Regions from separate parts of the Halomonas profundus genome, predicted to be linked through region 3. Evidence: predicted binding sites of a transcription regulator. Region 3 holds the regulator's gene; each other region holds the start of a gene.
The links. Region 3 encodes LexA, which represses DNA repair genes until DNA is damaged. Its sites were predicted from a motif close to TACTGTNTANNTANACAGTA; they were not measured.
Positions count from the first base shown of each region.

Region 1 (7,634 bases), 2.4 Mb from region 3:
ATTACTGGAACTGGCATTGAGCCCAGGCAAAATCAGCACGGCCACCCCGGCAAGCGCTAGCACCACGCCACCCGCGCGATTAAGCGAGCAGCGCTCCCCCAGCAGCAGAACACCACCAATCGCCATAAAGACCGGGGTAAGCTGAGCGAGCAATGTTGCCTCGGCCACTGGCAACAGCGCCACCGCAGCAAAGGAGGCAAACATCGCCGCCGCCCCCAACCCAGAGCGCAGCGCATGACCCAGCGGGCGGCGCGTAGCCAACCCACGTGGAAACTCCCGCCGCAGCAAAAGGAAAACGACGATAGGCAGCAGCGCAAACAGCGAGCGGTAAAATACCGACTGCCCCACAGGCACTTCGTCACTGACTGCCTTAATACACACCAGCATCCCGGTAAACAGGGCACCTGACAGTATCCGCAGCAAAATACCCATGGTGGGCCTTTCTTCAAGGTGATCCATTGCGTGCAGTATTTCCTAAACAGCAAAAACCCCCGGTGAACCGAGGGTTTTTGGACTAAACACCTAACTGCTTACTATTATCTCAGACTTACGGCTTCATATCTTCAAAGAAGCTTTTCACGCTATCAAAGAAGCCGGTTTTCTTCGGCGAGTGGTTGTGGCTATTGCTGTCGTCGAAGCTTTGTTGCAGCTTGCGCAACAGATCGCGCTGCTCGTCGTTAAGCTTCACCGGTGTTTCCACGACCACCTTGCACAGCAGGTCGCCGGGCATACCACCGCGCACGGGCTTCACGCCTTTACCGCGCAGGCGGAACAGCTTGCCTGTTTGGGTTTCCGGCGGAATCTTCAGCTTCACGCGGCCATCTAGCGTCGGCACTTCAAGCTCGCCACCTAGCGCTGCATCAACAAAGTTGATCGGCACATCGCACTGCAGGTGCTTGCCGTCACGCTGGAAGATGTGGTGCGGCTTGATCGCCACCTGCACATACAGATCCCCAGGCGGGCCACCGTTCACGCCGCTTTCGCCTTCGCCATTCAAGCGAATACGGTCGCCGGTATCCACACCGGGCGGAATCTTAACGGACAGCGTGCGTGTCTCACGTACACGGCCTTCGCCATTACACTTATGGCACGGCACTTTAATGTGCTGGCCAGAGCCATGACAGGTCGGGCAAGTCTGCTGCACAGCAAAGAAGCCTTGCTGCATACGTACTTGACCGTGACCGTGGCAGGTAGGGCACGTCTCTTTAGAAGAGCCGGGCTCAGCGCCGCCGCCATCACAACGATCACACTCGATATGCCGCGGCACACGGATATCCACCGTGGTGCCTGAAACGGCGTTTTCCAGATCCAGCTCTAGGTTATAACGCAGGTCGGAACCGCGTGCCGGGGCATTGGGGCCACGGCGGCGACCGCCACCTCCGCCAAAAATATCGCCAAACACATCGCCGAAAATGTCGCTGAAATCACCAGCGCCAGCACCGCCGAAACCGCCGCCACCTTGGCCATCAACGCCCGCATGGCCGAACTGGTCATAGGCAGCGCGTTTTTCGCCGTCGCTAAGCACTTCATACGCTTCGGACACTTCGCGGAATTTTTCCGCGGAGGTGGTATCGTCCGGGTTTCGATCAGGGTGGAATTTTTGCGCCAGACGGCGATAGGCCTTCTTGATCTCTTTCTGATCGGCCCCTTTTTCGACACCCAGGACTTCGTAATAATCGCGTTTGGACATAGGCCCTACGCCTCCTGGTTAGCTACGCACTCAACTGCACATTTAGCTATGTATTCAACTGTATATTTAACTACGTGATACTTAACTACGTGCGTCTTGGCCGCGGAAACAGCAACGCGGGAGTAAGCTCCCGCGTCACCGCTTTCCTTGGCAGAAAGAGGATGTTACTGCTTTTTTTGATCGTCGTTGACTTCTTCGTACTCGGCGTCAACTACGTCTTCTTCCGGCTTGGTGCCCGCATTCTCGGCACCTTCACCGCCCTCTTGCTGCGCCGCTTCGGCCTGCTCGGCGTACATCTTCTGGGCTAGCTGGCCAGAGGCTTCGGTCAGTGCATCCAGTTTCTTCTGAATGTTATCGACGTCGTCACCTTTAACCGCTTCTTCCAGCTCGCTGATGGCCGTTTCAATCGCCTGCTTCTCGTCGTCAGTCGCTTTGTCGCCAGCTTCTTCCAACGTTTTGCGCGTAGCGTGAATCATACCGTCAGCTTGGTTACGCAGCTGCACCAGCTCTTCGAACTTTTTGTCCTCTTCGGCGTGAGCTTCGGCATCACGTACCATTTGCTCGACTTCTTCCTCGGACAGACCGCTAGACGCCTTGATGACAATCGACTGCTCTTTGCCAGTGGCCTTGTCTTTTGCCGATACGTTCAGAATACCGTTGGCATCCAAGTCGAAGGCGACTTCGATCTGCGGCACACCGCGCGGTGCAGGCGGAATGTCAGCAAGATCAAAACGACCCAGCGACTTATTCTGCGACACTTGCTTGCGCTCACCCTGCACGGCGTGAATGGTCACCGCCGTTTGGTTGTCATCCGCCGTTGAGAAGGTTTGTGTCTTCTTGGTCGGGATGGTGGTGTTCTTTTCGATCAGCGGCGTCATTACGCCACCCAGGGTTTCGATACCCAGGGTAAGCGGGGTAACGTCGAGCAGCAGAACGTCTTTAACGTCGCCACCGAGTACGCCGCCCTGAATCGCTGCACCAACGGCAACCGCTTCGTCCGGGTTAACGTCTTTACGTGCTTCTTTGCCGAAGAAGTCAGCGGCTTTCTTCTGCACCATCGGCATACGTGTCTGGCCACCGACCAGGATCACTTCGTCGATTTCAGAGGCAGACAGGCCTGCATCTTTCAGGGCCATTTTGCACGGCTCGAGCGAGCGCTGAACCAGCTCTTCGACCAGTGACTCCAGCTTGGCACGAGTCACCTTAACGTTAAGGTGTTTCGGGCCAGTGTTGTCGGCGGTGATGTAAGGCAGGTTCACATCGGTCTGCTGAGCGCTAGACAGCTCAATTTTGGCTTTTTCGGCAGCTTCTTTCAGACGCTGCATGGCCAAGTTGTCGCCAGACAGATCAATGCCACTGTCAGACTTGAACTGGTCTACCAGGTAGTTGATCAGCGCCAAGTCAAAGTCTTCGCCGCCCAAGAAGGTATCACCGTTGGTGGCCAACACTTCAAACTGGGTTTCGCCGTCGACATCGGCAATTTCGATGATCGAGATATCGAAGGTGCCGCCACCCAGGTCGTAGACCGCGATGGTTTTGTCGCCGCGGGATTTGTCCATACCGTAGGCCAGTGCGGCAGCGGTCGGCTCGTTAATAATGCGCTTAACGTCCAGACCGGCAATGCGGCCGGCGTCTTTGGTCGCCTGACGCTGGCTGTCGTTGAAGTAGGCCGGTACGGTAATGACCGCTTCGGTGACGGCTTCGCCCAGGTAGTCTTCGGCAGTCTTCTTCATTTTCTTCAGCACTTCCGCGCTTACCTGCGGCGGTGCCATTTTTTTGCCTTTTACTTCAACCCAAGCATCACCGTTATCAGCTTCGCTGATTTTGTACGGCACCATCTTGATGTCTTTCTGGACAACGTCGTCTTTAAAGCGACGGCCAATTAGACGCTTGATAGCGTACAGGGTGTTTTCTGGGTTAGTAACGGCCTGACGTTTAGCCGCCTGACCTACCAGCGTTTCACCATCATCGGTGTAGGCGATAATAGAAGGCGTCGTACGACCGCCTTCGGCGTTTTCGATAACTTTAGCGCTGTCACCATCGAGCACGGCCACACAAGAGTTAGTGGTGCCCAGGTCGATACCAATTATACGTCCCATAGCAATACCTCGAATTCGGTTGTTACAAAACTGAAAATTTAGTTTTTAAAGCTTGTCTGCGGGTTTCCCCGCGGGGTTGCCCTTTATTTGGGGGCCGCCGCTGACATTTCAAGGGCTTTTTTTCACACACTTTTTTCAAACTCTGTGCCGCCAGTGGCTTAATCGGCTTTTTTACTCACTACAACCATCGCTGGGCGCACCAAGCGTCCATTGAGTAAATAGCCTTTCTGCATAACGTCCATCACGGTGTTCGGTTCGAGATCCGGGTTAGGCACCATGGTCATGGCTTCGTGCACTTGCGGGTCGAAGGGTTCACCATGGGGTTCAATGCTTTCAACGCCGAACTTGTTGAGTACATCCAGCTGCATTTTCAAGGTCATGGAAACACCTTCACGATGAACTTCCGATGCACCCTCTTCCATGGTCTCAAGCGCTTTTTCCAGGCTATCTACCACTGGCAGCAGCTCTTTAACGAACTTCTCCAGGGCAAACTTGCGGGCTTTTTCCGCTTCCTGCTCCGCACGACGGCGCACGTTTTGCGCTTCAGCGGCGGCGCGAAGGGCTTGATCCTTGGCTTCGGCCAAGCTCTGCTCTAACTCACCTACTTGGGCTGCCAGCATTTCCGCTTCCGGGTTGTCGACGCTGTCTTCTAGCGCCTCTTCGTCATTGATCAATCCTTCCAGTTCGCCCTCCATCAAGCGCTCTTCAGCAACCTTCTCAGCTGCTTGCTCGGCGCCATCGGCGTCTTGCTCGTGGCGGGCCAGCTCATCGTCCATTGGTGTTTGCGGTTCTTTCGCCATGTTGTGCTCCTAAAAAGTAGAGCGCGGCCACGCGGGCGGCGCGCAAAGAAGTAAGCTTTAAGTCACTAGCTTTGACTGATCATGCACGCTATATGGGGGCCATAAATTCCATCTCAAGAGGTGCATTGAAGTGAGTTATTAACTACTGTATAAATCAACAACTATTGGATAAGTATCCAGCTTCTATGCTGTACCGCCTCAGGAGGCGCCATGCTTACTCAGCTAGCTATTCAAGATTTCGCCATTGTCGATCACTTGGAACTCGACTTGACCGGCGGTATGACCGCGATTACCGGGGAAACCGGCGCGGGCAAATCGATCCTGTTAGGCGCCCTTGGGCTCTGCCTGGGCGAGCGTGCCGACGCCGGAAGCGTGCGTCACGGCCGCGAGCGTACGGACCTCTCCGCACGCTTCGACATTCAACACCTGCCCGCCGCCATCGAGTGGCTAACGGCGCGGGAGCTCCCCGCTGAGGAATGCTTGCTGCGCCGTGTGGTCACCGCCAACGGCCGTTCCAAAGCCTGGATTAACGGCCAACCCGCGACTATCTCGGATCTAAAATCCCTCGGCGAGCAGCTGATTCAAATTCATGGACAGCATGCTCACCATGCGCTGATGCGCGAAGAGACCCACCTTGCCCTGCTGGACGATTACGCAGGCCTAAACGATGCCACCACTCAATTAGCTGAAACGTTCCGCGAGTGGCGCAGTGCGCGTCGGCAGCTGAAGAAGCTAAGCGAAGAAGGCAGTGAAGTTGAGGCCAAACGGCAGTTGCTGCGTTACCAAGTAGAAGAGCTGGATCAGCTCGGTTTAGCGGAAGGTGAATTAGCCACGTTAGAGGAAGAGCAGCACACCCTGGCTCACGCGGAAGAGACCCTGCGCGAAACCCAGTTTGCCGCCGACTGCTGCGCCAGTGACGAGGGCGGCGCGCTCTCCTTACTCAACCAAGCGTTTACCCACTTAAGCGCCCTGCCAGGTAGCGACAAAGGCACCCTGGCGAACACGCTTGCCATGCTGAGCGATGCGCGCATTCAAGTGGAAGAGGCCTCCAGCGAGCTTAACCGCCTCGCCAGCACCACCGAATTAGACCCTGAGCGGCTCGCCTGGGTTGAAGAACGAATGACCGACGTACACCGGATTGCCCGCAAGCATCACGTTGCTCCTGATGAGCTATGCGCCCTGCATGCTGACCTACAGCGGGAAGTCGCGCAGTTAGAAGGGGGTGGCAATGACCTGGAGGCACTCAGTGCGCGGGTCGTCGAGCTACGCGAAGACTATCGCCAAGAGGCAAAAAAACTCAGCGAGAGCCGTCAAAAAGCCGCACTTCGCTTGGGTAAAGAGGTGCAGCAGCAACTGGGCTTTTTGGCCATGGGCAAAGCCCGTTTTGAAGTGGAGGTCACCGCTAAAGACGCGCCCTCCCCTGAAGGCCTTGATCGCGTGCAGTTTTTGATTAGCGCCAACCCTGGCCAGCCCGCTCGCCCATTGACCAAAGTCGCCTCCGGCGGTGAATTATCGCGGATTAGCCTGGCGATTCAAGTGGTCGCGGCGACGCACTCAACGGTGCCCAGCCTGGTGTTTGACGAAGTGGATGTGGGTATCTCGGGGGCCACCGCAGAGATCGTTGGCCAACTGCTGCGCAAACTGGGCGAAAACGGCCAGGTCATGACCGTGACCCACCTACCCCAGGTGGCAGCACAGGCGCACCAGCACCTGCATATCGAGAAACAGGCGAAGCGCGATACAACGCTGACCCAGATGGCGCTACTCGACGAACAGGGCCGCATCAGCGAACTGGCGCGCATGCTGGGCGGCGTCACGCTTTCTGACCAAACCCTCGCCCACGCTCGGGAGATGCTGCACGCCAGCCAACGCCCGCCGCACTGATTGAGCGGGCGCCCTGCGCCGTTTCTGTGCATTTCTATAGCGCACAGCTATACAGCACATCTGCACACAGCAAAACAAACGCCCCTGATCCACTTGGCGAATTCAGTTAACCAGGAATTCGGCCAAATGGCTCAGGGGCGCTTATATTTCGAACCGCGATTAACGGTCTGCGACTAACAGCGACCTACGAACACTATTTCTTGTTCGTCGGCCCGCTGTCCTGGCGCGTCACGTCGGAACCGCGCGGACGTACATAGAGCACCAGAGCATGATCCACTAGTTCGTAGCCGTGCTCTTCAGCGATTTCTTGCTGACGGCGTTCAATGATTTCATCAACGAACTCAATGATTTCACCGCTTTCTAGGCACACCATGTGGTCATGGTGATCCTCTTGGGTCATCTCGAATACCGCATGGCCTCCGTCGAAATTATGACGAATTACCAAGCCCGCTGACTCGAACTGAGTCAATACGCGGTATACGGTTGCCAAGCCAACATCTTCGCCCGCATCAATCAGTGTTTTGTACACTTCTTCCGCGCTAAGGTGGTGCTGACCCGAAACATTTTCGAGAATTTGAAGTATCTTGACGCGCGGCAGGGTCACTTTTAGACCGGCTTTGCGCAATTCATGGTTCTGATCGGCCATGGTCGCTCTTCGCAGTAACTGGTTAGGTCGGGTATGATCAACCGAAACCACGATAGTGAAGAATAGGCCCAAATGCAAAAATTGACTCAAATCATCACGCTCTCCGTTGCCCTTACTGTCATTAGCGGCTGCAGCTACGTAGGCGTGTACAAGCGCGATATTCCCCAAGGCAACCTGGTCACTCAGGAAATGGTCAGCCAGCTTCAGCCAGGCATGACCCAAGAGCAGGTGACTTACGTAATGGGCAGGCCATTGCTGGAAGCGCCCTTTGACGCCAGCCAGTGGGATTATGTGTTTCGTTTAGATAAAGCGTATGGCGACGTAGAGCAGCGTCGCGTAACGCTCACCTTCGATCCCCAGGGCCGCCTGGTGAACATTGAGCAAGAAGGGGATCTATCCAAAGAGCTACCGCTTGAAGGCGATAGCAGCATGGGGCCTGCAACGGAAGGCGTTGATCCAATGGATGCCCTCCCTACAGAGAGCACCCAGACGCGGCCACCTGAGGGCACACAGCC
Region 1 covers NZ_CP086344.1:349,271-356,904, reverse strand. The annotation lists gene LMS44_RS01700 (DMT family transporter) at 1-459, opposite strand, end outside; gene dnaJ (molecular chaperone DnaJ) at 548-1,690, opposite strand; gene dnaK (molecular chaperone DnaK) at 1,855-3,789, opposite strand; gene grpE (nucleotide exchange factor GrpE) at 3,948-4,589, opposite strand; gene recN (DNA repair protein RecN) at 4,800-6,473, shown strand; gene fur (ferric iron uptake transcriptional regulator) at 6,667-7,119, opposite strand; gene bamE (outer membrane protein assembly factor BamE) at 7,192-7,634, shown strand, end outside.
Region 1: recN (DNA repair protein RecN) is a predicted target of LexA. The motif match lies at 4,733-4,752, and genes of this name have one in related genera.

Region 2 (7,634 bases), 280 kb from region 3:
GGGAATTCTCGAAAAACTGGTGCGCGGTTTGCGCCAGGGTAAGGATGCGGGGCTGGCTGTGGGCATGTATTGCATCAGTGCCCTAGGCTTTGTTCAGGTTGCGATAACGCTTTGGGTGCTGTTGAGTGCAGACTTGGCGGTGACCGAAACCTCCCATGATGCGATCATTATGGTCGGGCTGGCCTATGCGCTGCTACACGGCGGTTTAGGCGCGGTGCTGACCCTGCTTCAGGGCCTGCGGGTAGGTTATGGCTATGTGGGTGCCCATGCGCCTTTCGAGCCTGCCGTGGTTGCCCAGTGGTGGCGCTATAACCTGGTGACGTTCTGGATACTCGTGGGCGCGCTTGCCGTGTTGCCGCGTGTGATAGGGAGCTAAGTTAATGTCCATCACGATGCAGCGGTTACATCTTACCCATCCCTTACATTTCGTCATTGGCTTAACGCTATGGTGTATCTGGTTCGTAGCCGTTTACGGCGGGCACGCAATAGCCTGCTCAGTTGCGCCGCCTGCTCCCGAGCAGGGCGTATTCACCCTGGTAAACGCTATGCTGCTGGTGGTTAGTATCGCGGCGATTGCGTTACTGGCGGTGCTAACAGTGGGTTGTTGCCGCATGGCTAGGCGCCATGAAGGGCGGCTGCGCTTTAATGCCACTGTTTCCGCCGGGCTGTATCTTTTCTCTACCTTAAGCGTTGTGTTTGCTGCAATGCCGATTATTGGTATTCCGCCTTGCCTGTAAGCGATGCGCTTAACAAAGAGGAAGAGCAGCTCTATACCCTCCACGGTATGTGGTGCACCAGCTGTGCCCTGGCCGTGGAGGGCTCGCTTAAGAGGCTCGAAGGCGTGCATGAGGTTAGCGTCCACTACCCAAGTGCAGCCCTCTGCATCAGCGGTACACCCGCCGCTGTCCAGCTCCCAACGCTCGCCCCAAAGGTTAAACGTTTGGGCTATCGGCTTACGGAACTTGAGCCGGTGGCAGATGCCCATGGACGTTTAGAAGAGGAGAGCCGCTACCTGACGCTGAGGTTAATGGTCGGTTCGCTGTTCGGCATGTGGACGATGCTCGCTTCACTATTGATATATGCGGGTGCATTGCCTTCGGAGCGGATTGAACTGGTGGTGGCGTGGGTATCGGGGGCATTCTCCTTACCTGTCGTGCTGTTCGCAGGCGTGCCGTTTTACCGGGCCGGGTGGCGCACGCTGCTCGCCAAGCGCCCCGGCATGGATGTTTTAGTTAGCCTGGGTGTTATCGGCGCGGTGGTGGTCTCGGTTTGGCTACTAGGGCGCGGCTCTAACGAGGTCTATTTCGACACGGCGGTGATGCTTATTGTGCTTTTACTGGTTGGTCGGCTGGTGGAAACGCTGTGCCGTCACCGTGGGCTAAAAGCGCTCGATGCCCTGGCGCTTCCTAATGATGACATAACGGTTTGGCAGAACGAGCGCTGGGGGTCGGTTCCTGTAGATGAAGTGACAAAGGGAACGCGTGTCGAGCTAGCGCCCGGTGAGTTGATAGCCCTTGATGGGATCCTGGAAGCCCCAGGTTGGATCGATACTGCCTCGCTTACTGGCGAAAGCCTGCCTCGCTACTTTAATGCAGGACAGAAGGTCTACGCGGGCTGCCGCTACCTGGGGACAACGCCGCTGGTAATGCAGGTGAGTGCTGGGGTAGGCAAGCGGCGACTGGATCGGCTGTGTGACGAAATGCGCCGCTATCAGGCCAAAAAAGGCGAATTGCAGAAACTCGCTGACCGTTTTGCCGCATGGCTAAGCCCACTAGCGCTAGTGCTAGCGATGCTAACGCTGCCCACTGCGCTGCTACTTGGGTTGGGCTGGGAGGATGCCTTTGTGCGCGCACTGTCGGTGTTAGTGGTTGCTTGCCCCTGTGCCGTGGGGCTTGCAGTGCCGCTGGCAAGTCTTGCCGGTAGTGGCCAGGCCATGCAGCAGGGTGTTGCGCTACGCGACCCGGCAGCGCTCGAAACCTTGGCTCACATTCGCTCGGTAGCGCTGGATAAAACCGGCACCTTAACCACTGGCAGCCACTCGGTGCTGCACTGGCAGGCCCGGGAGGGCATTGATAAGCACACTTTGCAGCGCAAGCTCAGAGCCGCTGTTGCTGGCAGCGAACACCCCTTGGCACAAGCGTTAGCGTGCTGGTCGGGCAGCCAACATGATCAACATCACGAGCAATGCGTGGACGTAAACGAAGCGCCTGGGGAAGGGCGCCATGTGCGCTTGAGCAACGGTGAATGGCTGATGGTAGGCAGCGCCGGTTGGCTTTCTCGCCATCAGATAGCGCTGCCAGACCACGAGGAGGACACAGCGCTGGCCTTTGCTACTCAAGTGATGGTAGCTGATGGTGCAGGCTGGCTAGTCACGCTCTATCTTACTGATCAGCCAGTGGAAAATGCTGAAAAAAGCGTGAAACACCTGCTAGATGCAGGGTATGTGGTGGCAATGATCAGCGGTGATCGGCAGGGGGCGGTTAGTTGGTTAGGTGAACGGGTGGGGCTTGGAAGAGAAGCTTGCTATGCCCAGCGCTCGCCTGAAGCCAAAGCGCGGCTTTTGCAGGGGTTGCCATCGCCAACGCTCTACGTGGGTGATGGCTTAAACGATACCTTGAGCCTAGCCGCGGCAGATGTTGGCATCGCTCCATTAAATGCCAGCGAAGCCGCCCGCGAAGGGGCTTCCGCACAGCTAATGACGCCGGGGATGGGTGGGGTAGTCAAACTGCTTAGTATTGCTAAACGTACGCGACGCATCATGGTTCAGAATCTGTTCTTTTCAGCGCTCTACAATACCTTGGCACTCTGGCTGGTGGTGCTGATGGCGATCCCCCCGCTAGTAGCGGTACTCGCCATGGCGGCAAGTTCGCTGACGGTTACCCTCAACGCTGCACGACTGGCCTGGGCAGAACCGGATGAAAATGACACTAACTAGCATAGCCAAGCGCCTGTTTTAGCCGCTCAGCGTGTGTGGCCACCCAACGTGGATCTATCGCCCCCCAATCACGTATCTGGTAGCGGCCGATGTTGTGACGCTCGCCCTCATCTTTCGTAAATACGCACTCGATATCCAGCTCGGCAAGAGATGCAATCGTATCCTGTGCGGTGCGCCGGGGCATACCGGTGGCCTCGATCAACGTCGGCACACTGGCGACACCTTGTTCGATCAAATGGGCGACGTATAAGCGGCGGTAAAAACTCGATTTGGTTTTGCTTAGAGCAGGCATTCGGCTTCCTTTGCAGCTGATTTATGCGCGTGCTGCTTAGCTTAAATGAATAAATCCTGCTGCGCTCGTGGTGGGCGAAAATCCCGGGTGTTCAAGCCCTGCTCGGTGCGATCCTGCATGTTCCACTGACGGCTGGCGCGGGCAAAGCGTTGTGCAATTAAATCGGCAAATACCCCTTCACCGCGAAAGCGCTTACCAAACTTGGCATCGTACGCTTTACCGCCACGGCACTGACGCATTAGGCTCATCACTTTTGCGGCGCGCTCAGGGTAGTGCGCTTCTAACCACGCTTCAAACAGCGGTGCCACTTCATAGGGTAAACGTAGCAGCATCCAGGCGGCGGTTCTCGCCCCTGCACGGCTGGCGGCTTCCAAGAGCTTTTCGATTTCATGATCGGTTAGCCCCGGAATAACCGGCGAAATGAGCGCACCAACTGGAACACCTGCGGTATTCAGTTCACGAATGGCCCGCAAGCGCGCCTGAGGTGATGCCGCCCGTGGTTCTAATGTGCGTTTCAAGTTGGCATCCAGGCTGGTCAAACTGACAAACACGCGCACCAGCCGGTGTTCGGCCATCTCCGCCAGGAGTTCCAAATCGCGCAGCACTAAGGTGCTTTTAGTCACCAGCGTTACCGGATGGCGACACTCCAGTAGCAGCTCCAGCAGGCGGCGAGTGGTTTTGTAGGTAGCTTCTAACGGTTGATAACAGTCGGTGTTGCCGGAAAGGTTGATCGGGCGACACACGTAATTAGGGTGGCACAGCTCTTCGGATAACCGCTCTACCAAGCCGCTGCGGGCAATCAGCTTGGTTTCAAAATCCAGCCCTGGGGATAAGTCCCAGTAGGCGTGAGAAGGACGGGCATAGCAGTAAACGCAGCCGTGCTCACAACCGCGATATGGGTTCAGCGAGCGATCAAAAGGTAAATCTGGTGAGCGATTCCACGACAAAGCACTTTTGCTCACCTCCTTACGCACTTCGGTAGCGATAGTCGTAGAGGCCTCTTCCCGCCACCAGCCGTCATCTTCCTCCTCGCTGCGGGTAGGCGCAAAACGATTGTGCGGATCGTACGTTGCCCCGCGACCCTTATAGGAGCTTGGTGTTCCAAGAGATGTCATGGTTCACCTCTTTTGATATGGTTTTATATACAGTAGTTGTGAGGTGGCAAGAAATCAATAGCCAGTCAATTAATTAACTTGCAGTAGCTAAAAGGGCGCTACCCAAAGAACTATCGTGGGTTTAATGTGCAAGGTGGGTTTGTGACTAAAGAGCCAGCGAGGAAACGTTATGTCGAAAGTGGTCATCGTGACAGGGGGAAGCCGAGGTATCGGAGCGGCCACCGCAAAATTGCTAGGCGCAAAAGGCTATGCAGTGTGCGTGAACTATCTTGCTAATAGGGAGCTGGCAGATGATGTGGCTGATTGCATTATTCGAGCGGGTGGTCGAGCGTTTGCCTGTCAAGCGGATGTTAGCAGTGAAGCTGACGTTATCCGCCTGTTTGATGCAGCAGAAGAGCGCTTTGGCAAGGTGACACATTTGGTTAACAATGCAGGCATTCTGTTTACTCAATCCAAGCTGGTCGATATCGACCTTGAGCGCTTCAACCAAGTGCTTAATAGCAATGTGGTCAGCTGTTTTCTGTGCTCCAGAGAAGCCGTCAGGCGCTTCCCAGCAGGTAGTGCAATCGTCAATGTCTCATCGCTTGCCTCGCAAACAGGCTCGCCCTTTGAATATGTTGACTACGCTGCATCGAAAGGTGCCATGGATACCCTAACCAAGGGGTTGTCTCGCGAAGTTGCTGGCTCGGGGATTCGTGTTAACGCCGTTCGCCCCGGTTTTATCTACACTGATATGCATGCCGATGGTGGAGAACCAGGGCGGGTTGATCGTTTAGCTCCCCAGATTCCTATGCAGCGTGGCGGTAGCGCTGAAGAAGTGGCTAATACCATCGCTTGGTTGCTCTCGGACGAAGCCTCTTATGTAACGGGGTCATTCATTGATGTAGCAGGCGGGCGGTGATGCTGTTCTTCCCCCATATTTCAAACGTTCTAAATAGATGCTGCTTTTGGGTCTTAACTCATGACACTTCAACAACACTTCGAACAGTTAGCCACTTATAACCAGTGGATGAACACTAACCTCTATGATGCCGCCGGTAAGCTGAGCGCCTCTGAACTAGCTGAAGAGCGTGGCGCGTTCTTCAGCTCGATTTTTGGCACACTGAACCACATCGCGGTAGCCGACACGATTTGGCTCAAACGGTTTGCAACACACGCCTCTTCTTCCGCAAGGACGCTTGAAGTAATGGTGGCACTACCTACGCCAGAGCGTCTTGATCAGATTCTCTTTGATGACTTGAAGGGATTGAAAGCGCATCGCCAATGGCTCGATACCGTGATTATTAACTGGGTATCGGCGCTGACAGACGACGATTTGAGTACCACGCTGAGTTATCACAACATAAAAGGAGTGGCCTCAAAACGGCGCTACTCAAGCCTGATCGTTCACTTCTTCAATCACCAAACCCACCACCGCGGGCAGGCATCTACTTTGTTCTCCCAAGCCGGTGTGGATATTGGTGTCACCGATTTGTTGAATCTAATTCCGGATGAGTCTTAAGGGGAAAGCTTAGACAACGGGAACCGAGTTACTGGAATTAGTCATTTATTACAAACCGAAGGTTCCAGGGTTGCGAAGCGCCGTGGCTTGTGAAAGCCACGGCGTTGTTTTCTATCGATTTACCCTATCCATTCAACGCTTCTTCCGTGATGGCTTCTTATCGGCACTGGCCGGTGCGCTTTCCTTTTCGCCGCTACCACCATTGGGGAAGTGAGCGCGAACCAGTTCCAGCAGACCTTGAGTTGAGGTGTCGAAGTCAGCAGCGTTGGTGTCGATGCGTTCGCTGATTTCACCGGCGATGCGCTTGCCAAGCTGCACGCCCCACTGGTCAAAGGAGTTGATGTTCCAGATGACCCCTTGCACGAACACCTTGTGCTCGTAGAGCGCGATCAGTGCCCCCAGGTTTTTTGGCGTTAGCTCATCCAGCAGTAGGGTGCTGGAAGGACGGTTGCCGGGGCAGCTGTAGGGGTCGTGTTGACTGAGCTCTTTGCTGTCCCCTTGGCTGCCTTCCATAAAGGCGTTGGCCTGGGCGAGCATATTAGTCAGCAGTGCGAAGTGGTGGTCTTCAACGCCGGGCTCGGGCTTGAGTGAGGCAATAAAGTCGATAGGTACGTAGCGCGTGCCCTGGTGCAGCAACTGGAAGAAAGCGTGCTGGCCGTTGGAGCCGGTCTGGCCCCAGACAATCGGGCCGGTTTTGTAATTCACCGGGTGACCGAAAATATCCACCGATTTACCGTTAGACTCCATATCCAGCTGCTGCAGGAAAGAGGGTAGTTGGTTCAGCGCCTGGTCGTAGGGCACTATGGCTTGAGTTTCGGCGCCAATAAAGTTGATGTACCAAATACCAATCAGCGCCATTAGCACGGGCATGTTTTGCGAGAAGGGCGCGTTGATGAAATGGTTATCCATCTCATGAGCGCCTTCCAGCAGTTCGATAAAGCCTTCGAAACCGATCGACAGCGCAATCGGCAGCCCGATGGACGACCACATGGAGTAACGGCCGCCCACCCAAGCCCAGAATTCGAACACGTTCTCTTCGCGAATGCCGAACTCCATGGCCGCTTTGCGGTTGGTGGAGGCGGCAATAAAGTGCGCGCCTACGTCGGCGTCTTCGCCAGCGTTCTCCAGGAACCAGCGCCGCGCGGTTTTGGCGTTAAGCAGGGTCTCCTGGGTAGAGAAGGTCTTGGTGGAGACGATAAACAGCGTGGTGGCGGGGTCGAGGCGCGAAAGTACCTTCTGAATATGGGTGCCGTCCACATTGGAAACGAAGTGGAAGTGCAGCTCCGGGTGGCGGTATTTGAGCAGCGCGCGAACCGCCATATTGGGCCCAAGATCCGAGCCACCAATGCCGATATTGACCACGTCTTTAATGCGTTTGCCGTTGTAGCCTTTCCATTCACCGCTGCGCACCGCTTCCGAGAACAGCTTGATCTGCTCGCGGGTGCGGGTTATCTCCGGCATAACGTCTTCGCTGTCCACATATACCGGCTCATCGCCTAAGTGACGCAGAGCCGTATGCAGTACCGGGCGGTTTTCCGTAACGTTGATAATATCCCCGGAGAACATCTGTGCCCGGCGCTGTACCAGTGCGGAGTGGTCGGCTAGCTCAATCAGCTTGGTAAACACTTCATCGGAGACATGGTGCTTGGAGTAGTCGAGAAACAGACCGCCCACCCGTAAACTCATTTTCTCAAAGCGCTGCGGGTCATTGGTGAAGTAGTCACGAATGCGGTCGTTTGCGGTTTTGTCGCGCAAGCGTTCAAGTGCCTGCCAGGTAACACTGCGAGTGAG
Region 2 covers NZ_CP086344.1:3,031,676-3,039,309, reverse strand. The annotation lists gene ctaD (cytochrome c oxidase subunit I) at 1-376, shown strand, start outside; gene LMS44_RS13840 (hypothetical protein) at 381-737, shown strand; gene LMS44_RS13835 (heavy metal translocating P-type ATPase) at 785-2,935, shown strand; gene LMS44_RS13830 (winged helix-turn-helix domain-containing protein) at 2,928-3,227, opposite strand; gene LMS44_RS13825 (PA0069 family radical SAM protein) at 3,269-4,342, opposite strand; gene LMS44_RS13820 (SDR family oxidoreductase) at 4,512-5,243, shown strand; gene LMS44_RS13815 (DinB family protein) at 5,304-5,843, shown strand; gene pgi (glucose-6-phosphate isomerase) at 5,976-7,634, opposite strand, start outside.
Region 2: LMS44_RS13825 (PA0069 family radical SAM protein) is a predicted target of LexA. The motif match lies at 4,358-4,377, and genes of this name have one in related genera.

Region 3 (7,634 bases):
TAAGTCATGATTGGGCACCAAAGGCGGTAAATCATCCATATAGCCGAGCCCCCGGGCAACGCTGACCATGCGCTCCATTGAACGGCCCATCAAGCTAATGCGTCGGCCACACTTCTGAGCGGCGCGCCCTATCGCTAACACCCGGGCAAGGTTACTGGCAAAGCAGGAGACCACCACCCGGCCCTGGCAGTTGCTGAGGGTTTTTGTCAGGGCGCGGGCGACGTCCCCCTCGCTGCCGGAGTGCCCGGGCATGGGGGCGTTAGTGGAATCGCCCACTACCAAGTCAACCGGGGCAAGGGACTTGAAGAGGGCTGCACTGATCGGCGTGCCGATAATCGGTTCAGGATCGAGTTTCCAGTCGCCGGTATGTAAAACGCGATAGCCACCGGCCATCATTATTAGCGCACAGCTTTCGGGAATGGAGTGGGTTAAAAGTAAATAGCGCAGCGTGAATGGCCCGCTCTCTAGGGCCTCGCCAGGTTCAATGACATGGATAGCCGCACTGCTAAGCTGATGCTCGGCAAATTTTAGCCGCAACAGGCCTGCCGCCAGCGGGGTGGCGTAAATGGGGCAGTTCCACATCGGCCATAGCCAGGCTGCGGCACCAATGTGGTCTTCGTGACCATGGGTGATAAATAGCGCTTTGGGCATGATCCCTAGTGCTTTCGGCGTATCAAGATTGGGTACCTGCAGTGGCGAGTTGGGAAGATCCTGGCGGATCATCATGCCGCAGTCCACGGCTATCCAGTGATCGTCATAGCCGTATAGCGTTAGATTCATTCCAATCTCACCGCATCCCCCCAGCGGCAACATGCGCAGCGGTGGACGACGACGGGGACGAATTTGAACGCGTGGTGAATGCATCTGTTATGAAAAACCTAAAAAGTAGTGACTTAACTATACGGGAAGGCAGGGGCAGCTAACAATCATCCATGGCCTTCCGATACACTATGCGACCTAAGCCGCTGGTTTGTCATAATTAACTTAGCAATAGGTCAAGAGTAGCTCACATGTCTCATTATTATCGTTTAGTAGTTTCCTGTCCTGACCGGGTGGGTATTGTTGCACGGGTATCGAGCTTTATTGCCCAGCAGGGTGGCTCCATTACCGAAGCCAGCCAGCACTCCGATTTAGAAACCGGCTGCTTTTTTATGCGCTACGAAATTCTGGCGGATTCGGTAGGTATGTCGGCGGAAGCGCTGAGCGCGGCATTTGAACCGATAGCCAGCGAATTCAATATGCAGTGGTCGCTGGTGGATACCCAGCAGCGTAGGCGCGTAGTGCTGATGGTGTCGCGGGAGTCACATTGCTTGGTAGATCTACTTTACCGCTGGCAGGCGGGGGAACTGGATTGCGACATTGTCGGGGTTATCTCCAACCATGATGATATGCGTTCGCTGACGGAGTGGTACGGTATTCCTTATCACCATGTACCGGTCGACCCCGACAATAAGCAAGCATCGTTTGCCAAGGTTCAGGCCGAAATCGACAGTGCCCGCGCCGACTGCGTGGTGCTGGCGCGCTATATGCAAATACTGCCCCCTGAGCTGTGCGCGCGCTATGCGGGGCGAGTGATCAATATTCACCACAGCTTTTTGCCCTCTTTTGCCGGGGCTAAGCCCTACCACCAGGCCTACCAGCGGGGGGTTAAGCTGATTGGCGCTACCTGCCACTATGTGACCGAGGAACTCGACGCAGGCCCCATCATCGAACAGGATATCCATCGCGTTAGCCACTGTCATACGCCTACTGATCTAGTCCGCTTTGGTCGTGATGTGGAGAAAGCCGTGCTCGCTCGAGGTTTGCGTTGGCACTTAGAGGATCGTGTGTTGGTGCATGGCAACAAGACAGTGGTATTTAGCTAAGTACTCTATAATGCCCGCCCATCAACCTGAGAGGCCGCCATGTCATTTGCGCAAAGTGTATTAGCGCCCTGGGCGCTGCTGCTCACCTGGCTACTCTCGTTAGCAGTGATCGCATGGGCGCTTTGGGGGCGGCCCTGGCAGGTGTTGATAGCGGATTCAGCGCTTCAGCACCGCTGGCTGGGTGCTACGCTGGCGGTGATGCTGATGTGGCAGCTTCGTGCCCAGGCTGTTGATTGGCTAACGCTACACCTTGTTTTTACAGTATTGATGACACTCGTTTTTAAAGCGCCATTAGCGCTGATTAGCAACGTGCTGATCAACATTGCCATGGTGGTGATTGGCCGCAATGAGTGGATGTTGCTGGGGGCAAATGTGCTGGTTACCGGGATCGTCCCGGCGGCCGTTATTGGCACGGTATGGCGGCTGGTAGATCGCCGCCTGCCGGATAACTTGATGGTATTTCTGTTTGCCTGCGGCTTTTTTGGCGCGGCGCTGGCAACGCTGGGAGGAGGCTTGGCGGCGGTAGTGCTGATTATCGTCGCGGGTACAGACCCTGAGGCGATCTATCTCGCCCAGGAGTATGCGCGTTTTTTACCACTGCTAATGCCTTCAGAGGCATTTATTACTGGCATGCTGCTGAGCATCCTGCTGGTCTATCACCCAAACTGGGTGGCCACCTTCAATGACCACCGCTATATCGACCTGCAGTAGCGGATTTATTAGCCGAGTGCCTGGCCGTTGCCACCACGAATTACGCCGACTCCAACGCCTTCAATATCGAGCGCTTGAGAGCGCAGGTCGATTTCAATGGGCGCAAAATCAGGGTTCTCTGCAAACAGCGTCACTTGGTGCCCCTGGCGTTTGAAGCGTTTAACCGTTACTTCATCGTCCAGGCGGGCAACCACGATCTGGCCATCGCGAACCCGGTCAGTGCGATGGACCGCCAGTAAATCACCTTCCAAAATGCCAATATCCTTCATGGAAAGGCCGCGTACGCGCAGCAGGTAGTCAGCTTTGGGAGTGAAGTACTCGGCCGGTAGCGGGCAGTAGCGATCAATATGTTCGGCGGCCAAAATGGGGCTGCCGGCAGCTACTTCCCCGATCACAGGCAGGCCAGTGGGTGGGGCTTCCACGTTGGTTGTGGGTAAGGCGGTGACTGCGCTATCCAGGACTTCTTGAGGTTCCTGGTTGGGCAGGCGGATGCCGCGAGAGGTGTTGCGGATAATGCGAATAACGCCTTTGCGTTCCAGCGCGCGCAGGTGCTCTTCAGCCGCATTGGGTGAGCGGAAGCCAAGTGCTTTGGCAATCTCGGCGCGGGTAGGAGGGTAGCCAAATTCGCCCATGGTCTTAACGATAAAATCAAACACGTGCTGTTGGCGAGCGGTTAGCGGACGCGACATACCAGACTCCATAAATAGTGAATAGACAGTAACAAGTTAAATGTCGACTTAATCAATAAGTGTTTAAGTATACAGTATGTTCCTCTGTCCAGTATATGGCTTGTCAGTGCCTATTGCCGATGTCTATGCAATTTTTCTAATCGTTTGAAACTAAGTTTCTGCTTATTTAATACGTCACATTTTGTCAATAAATCAAGCGTTGAGCCCGCCTACGTTATGGCATAGTATTTTGCTATGTTTTAAACACCTGTTTCCCTGGAGAGCGACATGGCTCAATCTGATACGGTGACCCGTATACTCGACACCGCCGAGGTGCTGTTTGCAGAGCGGGGTTTTGCTGAAACTTCGCTGCGCAACATCACTAGCAAAGCGCGGGTTAACTTAGCCGCTGTTAATTACCATTTTGGTTCCAAAAAAGCCTTGATTCAGGCCGTTTTTGCCCGCTACCTGGATCCGTTTAGTCAGCGCTTTCATACTGCGCTAGATGAGCTCGAGGGCCAACACGCCGGGCGCGTTATCCCGCTGGAAACACTGCTCGAGACCATGGCAACTACCGTTCTCGCGGTGCCCGCCGAGCGCAATAGTTTGAAAGTGTTTATGCGCCTGCTGGGTCTTGCCTACAGTCAAGCACAGGGACATCTAAGACGTTATATCCAGGAAGAGTATGGCGATGTGTTTACACGCTTCACCGAGCTTGTGCGCAAAGCAACGCCGGATCTGCCTGACGCCGAGCGTTTTTGGCGGCTACACTTTGTGCTCGGCACGGTAATCTTTACCCTGTCTGGCCTCGATGCGCTACGCGATATCGCGGAGAAGGATTACCACGAGCAGGTCTCTGTGCGTGATTTGGTCAGGCGATTGCTCCCGGTAGTGGTGGCTGCTATGAATGCGCCGTTACCCATAGCCCTTGACGGTGCCAAGCCAGAAGAAGGAAAACATGCGAACTCCTACGCTAGCTGAGCTACCTCCAACGGAACATATCTGGCTGGAGATTGATACTACCGAACAGTTGCTGCGCTGTTGGCGAGGGCCAAAAGTGCTCCATGAGTGTTCTATTTCATCCGGTGCTGCCGGAAGCGGGGAGCGCAATGGCAGTGGTAAAACCCCCCGCGGGTGGCACTATGTGCGCGCGGCCATTGGCGGAGATATGCCCGAAAATGCGGTGTTTCGAGGTCGCCGCTGGACGGGCGAGACATTTTCGCCCGAACTCGCCGAAGAGCATCCAGAGCGTGACTGGATTCTGACCCGCATACTGTGGCTGTGTGGCTTGGAAAAGGGCGTGAACCGCGGTGGTCAGGTGGACTCGCAACGGCGCTATATTTACCTGCACGGGACGCCGCCTGACGAGCCCATGGGCGTTGCTGCGTCCCACGGCTGTATTCGTTTACGCAATAGTGATTTGCTCTATATCTTTTCGTTAGCGTTGCCGGGTACCCCTGTTTGGTTGCACGGTGGCCGCCAGTCCTTTGATTGATCAGATTTTGACACCGCTAGACGATCGTCTAGAATCATCGCCCCTTTTCATGGACCTATCACGATGACTCAACCGTTAGGCCCGGTCATGCTTGACCTTGAAGGCCCAAAATTGACGGCTGCAGAAAAACGCTTGCTGCTAGAACCGACGGTAGGGGGCGTAATTTTGTTTGCCCGCAACGTTGAAAATGGCTATCAGGTTCGCAAGCTCTGCAGCGATATTCGCCGTGTGCGTGCTGATTTACTGCTTGCCGTGGATCAAGAAGGCGGTCGCGTTCAGCGCATAAAAGAGGGGTTAACACGCCTGCCTGCCATGGCGCGTATCGGCGAGTGTTACCGCGCTGCCCAGGGAGAGGGGCTGGCGTTAGCTAAAGATGCCGGCTGGTTGTTAGGGATGGAGATGGCTGCCTGCGGTCTGGATCTGAGCTTCGCCCCGGTACTTGATGTGGAGAGCGGTCTATCCAGCGTTATTGGTGATCGTAGTTTCAGCAGTGACCCACAGCACGTAGCCCAGCTGGGCAATGCATTTATTCAGGGGCTTCACGATGCCGGTATGGCCGCTGTGGGTAAGCACTTTCCCGGCCACGGTGGTGTCGCGGCGGACTCACACGTTGCATTGCCGATAGACGATCGCCCGCTAGAAGTGATGAAACAGCACGATCTTGTGCCCTTTACCCAGTTAGCTTCACAGTTAGATGGGATTATGCCCGCACACGTTATTTATAGTGCTTTTGATACGCGCCCAGCAGGCTTTTCACCCAACTGGTTGGGCATGCTGCGGGAATCGCTAGGCTTCAAAGGCTGCATTTTTTCAGATGACCTGAGTATGGCCGGCGCCCACGAGGCGGGAGACCCCAAAGCGCGTGCCCAGGCAGCGCTGGCAGCAGGCTGCGATATGCTGCTGGTATGTAATGACCGAGCCTCCGCGCTTGAAGTGATGGAGGCATGCCACGGAATCAATTCTAAGCGCCCCGCTAAGTTGCGCTATAGCCGTGCGCGCCCAGACCTAGATGCGCTGAGTGCATTGGGCCGTTGGCGTCGTACTCACGCTAAGCTGGAAGCGCTAGCGGATAAGCCCCAGTTCAGCGCGGAAGCCGAGTAAGCCCAGTGCGGAAGCAGAGTAAGCCCAGCGCTGAATAAATCTCTTACTTAAATAAATGAAGTTTTAACCCGCCGTGGAGTTGGTAGATGTCAAAGTTGGATAAAGAAGCATTAGAGTCGCTGGACTCGATGCGTGAGCTGATGGATAACGCCGACTGCCTAATTTCTCAGCAAGAGGTAGAGCGGGCGCTGGATCGTATGGCGGAAGAGATTACTCGGGATTTAGGCGATAAACTGCCGGTTTTTTACTGCGTAATGAATGGTGGCTTGATTACCACCGGTCATCTGCTTACCCGCTTGGGCTTTCCGTTGGAAGTAGATTATTTGCATGCCACTCGTTACCGCAACGAGCTGCGCGGCGGTGAGCTTTTTTGGCGCGTTTCCCCTGAAGTGCCCATGGCGGGCCGTCACGTAGTGATTGTTGACGATATCCTGGATGAGGGGGCGACCCTGGCGGCCATTTTGGCTTACTGCGAAGAGGCCCAGGCCGCCAGCGTTACCACCGCGGTGTTGGTCGATAAACAGCACAACCGCAAAGCAGTGCCTGGGTTGAAAGCCGACTACTGCAGCCTGGAAGTTGCCGACCGCTATGTGTTTGGCTTTGGTATGGATTACAAAGGCTACTGGCGCAACGCGCCGGGAATTTTTGCCCCCAAAGGCATGTAATCCACTGGGGGCTTGCGTAGTTTTTGTAGTAGTTTTTACATTAGCGGGGCGAGAAACGCCTCGCTAAGCCGGTTTCAGCAATCATCCGCGTTGAAATCTCCTCCACCGAGAAGCGCGTCGCATCGATGAAGGGAATGTGCATGGTGCGGTAGAGCGACTCGGCCTGTTCCACTTCTTGTAGGCACTGATCCATCGAGCTATAGCGGCTATTGGGGCGTCTCTCGTTGCGAATTGCCGACAAGCGTCGCGCATCGATGGTTAACCCAAACAGCTTTTGCCGATGGGGCACGAGCGCCTTGGGTAGCTTCAGCATGCCATCTTCGTCTAAATCGTCTTCCGTCAGCGGGTAGTTAGCCGCCCGAATGCCAAACTGCAGCGCCAGATAAAGCGAAGTAGGTGTTTTGCCGCAGCGCGAGACGCCAACCAGGATGATATCCGCTTTATCGTATTGGTGGGTGCGTGCACCGTCATCATTATCCAGCGCGAAGTGGACGGAGTGGATACGATCCATGTAGACATCATCGCTGCCTATCGAGTGAGTGCGCCCAACGCTGTAGGAGGAGTGGGTCTCTAGTTCTTGCTCTAAGGGCTCCAGAAAGGTGGAAAAAATATCGACCTTAAAGCCGGACGCCTTACGAATAACGTCGCGTATTTGTTGATCCACAATGGTGTCAATGATAATGGGGCGATGACCATCCCGGTTGGCTGTCGACTCAATAATCGCTGCTAACGCCTGCGCTTTTTCCAACGTATCGATATAGGGCTTGGTCTGCATATCGATCTCAACATCGCTGAACTGGGCCAGCAAGCTACGTCCTAAACTTTCCGCCGTGATGCCGGTACCATCTGAAATAAAAAAAGCCGTACGTTTCATAACTAAGTCCACGGGTGAGTGATACGGCTATTGTGAGCCGAGCTGTTTGTCAGCACAACGTGTCATCATTGGGCGTTTTGGCGGGCTCAAATGTATCTGACTACATAAATAGCCCAAAAAGCCCTGCTGTTGTAAAAATCCTCCACTCTCTTCGCTATTAGACCAATGGCGAATATATTGGCGTGGTGCTAGGGTGTCTCAATCAATTATCCATGATCGTCAAGGTCATGCAGATATCTATGAGCGAGGGGGTTA
Region 3 covers NZ_CP086344.1:2,746,766-2,754,399, reverse strand. The annotation lists gene LMS44_RS12445 (ribonuclease J) at 1-780, opposite strand, end outside; gene purU (formyltetrahydrofolate deformylase) at 1,011-1,865, shown strand; gene LMS44_RS12435 (energy-coupling factor ABC transporter permease) at 1,905-2,576, shown strand; gene lexA (transcriptional repressor LexA) at 2,585-3,265, opposite strand; gene LMS44_RS12425 (TetR/AcrR family transcriptional regulator) at 3,533-4,225, shown strand; gene LMS44_RS12420 (L,D-transpeptidase) at 4,203-4,739, shown strand; gene nagZ (beta-N-acetylhexosaminidase) at 4,803-5,840, shown strand; gene LMS44_RS12410 (hypoxanthine-guanine phosphoribosyltransferase) at 5,927-6,505, shown strand; gene ppsR (posphoenolpyruvate synthetase regulatory kinase/phosphorylase PpsR) at 6,546-7,379, opposite strand.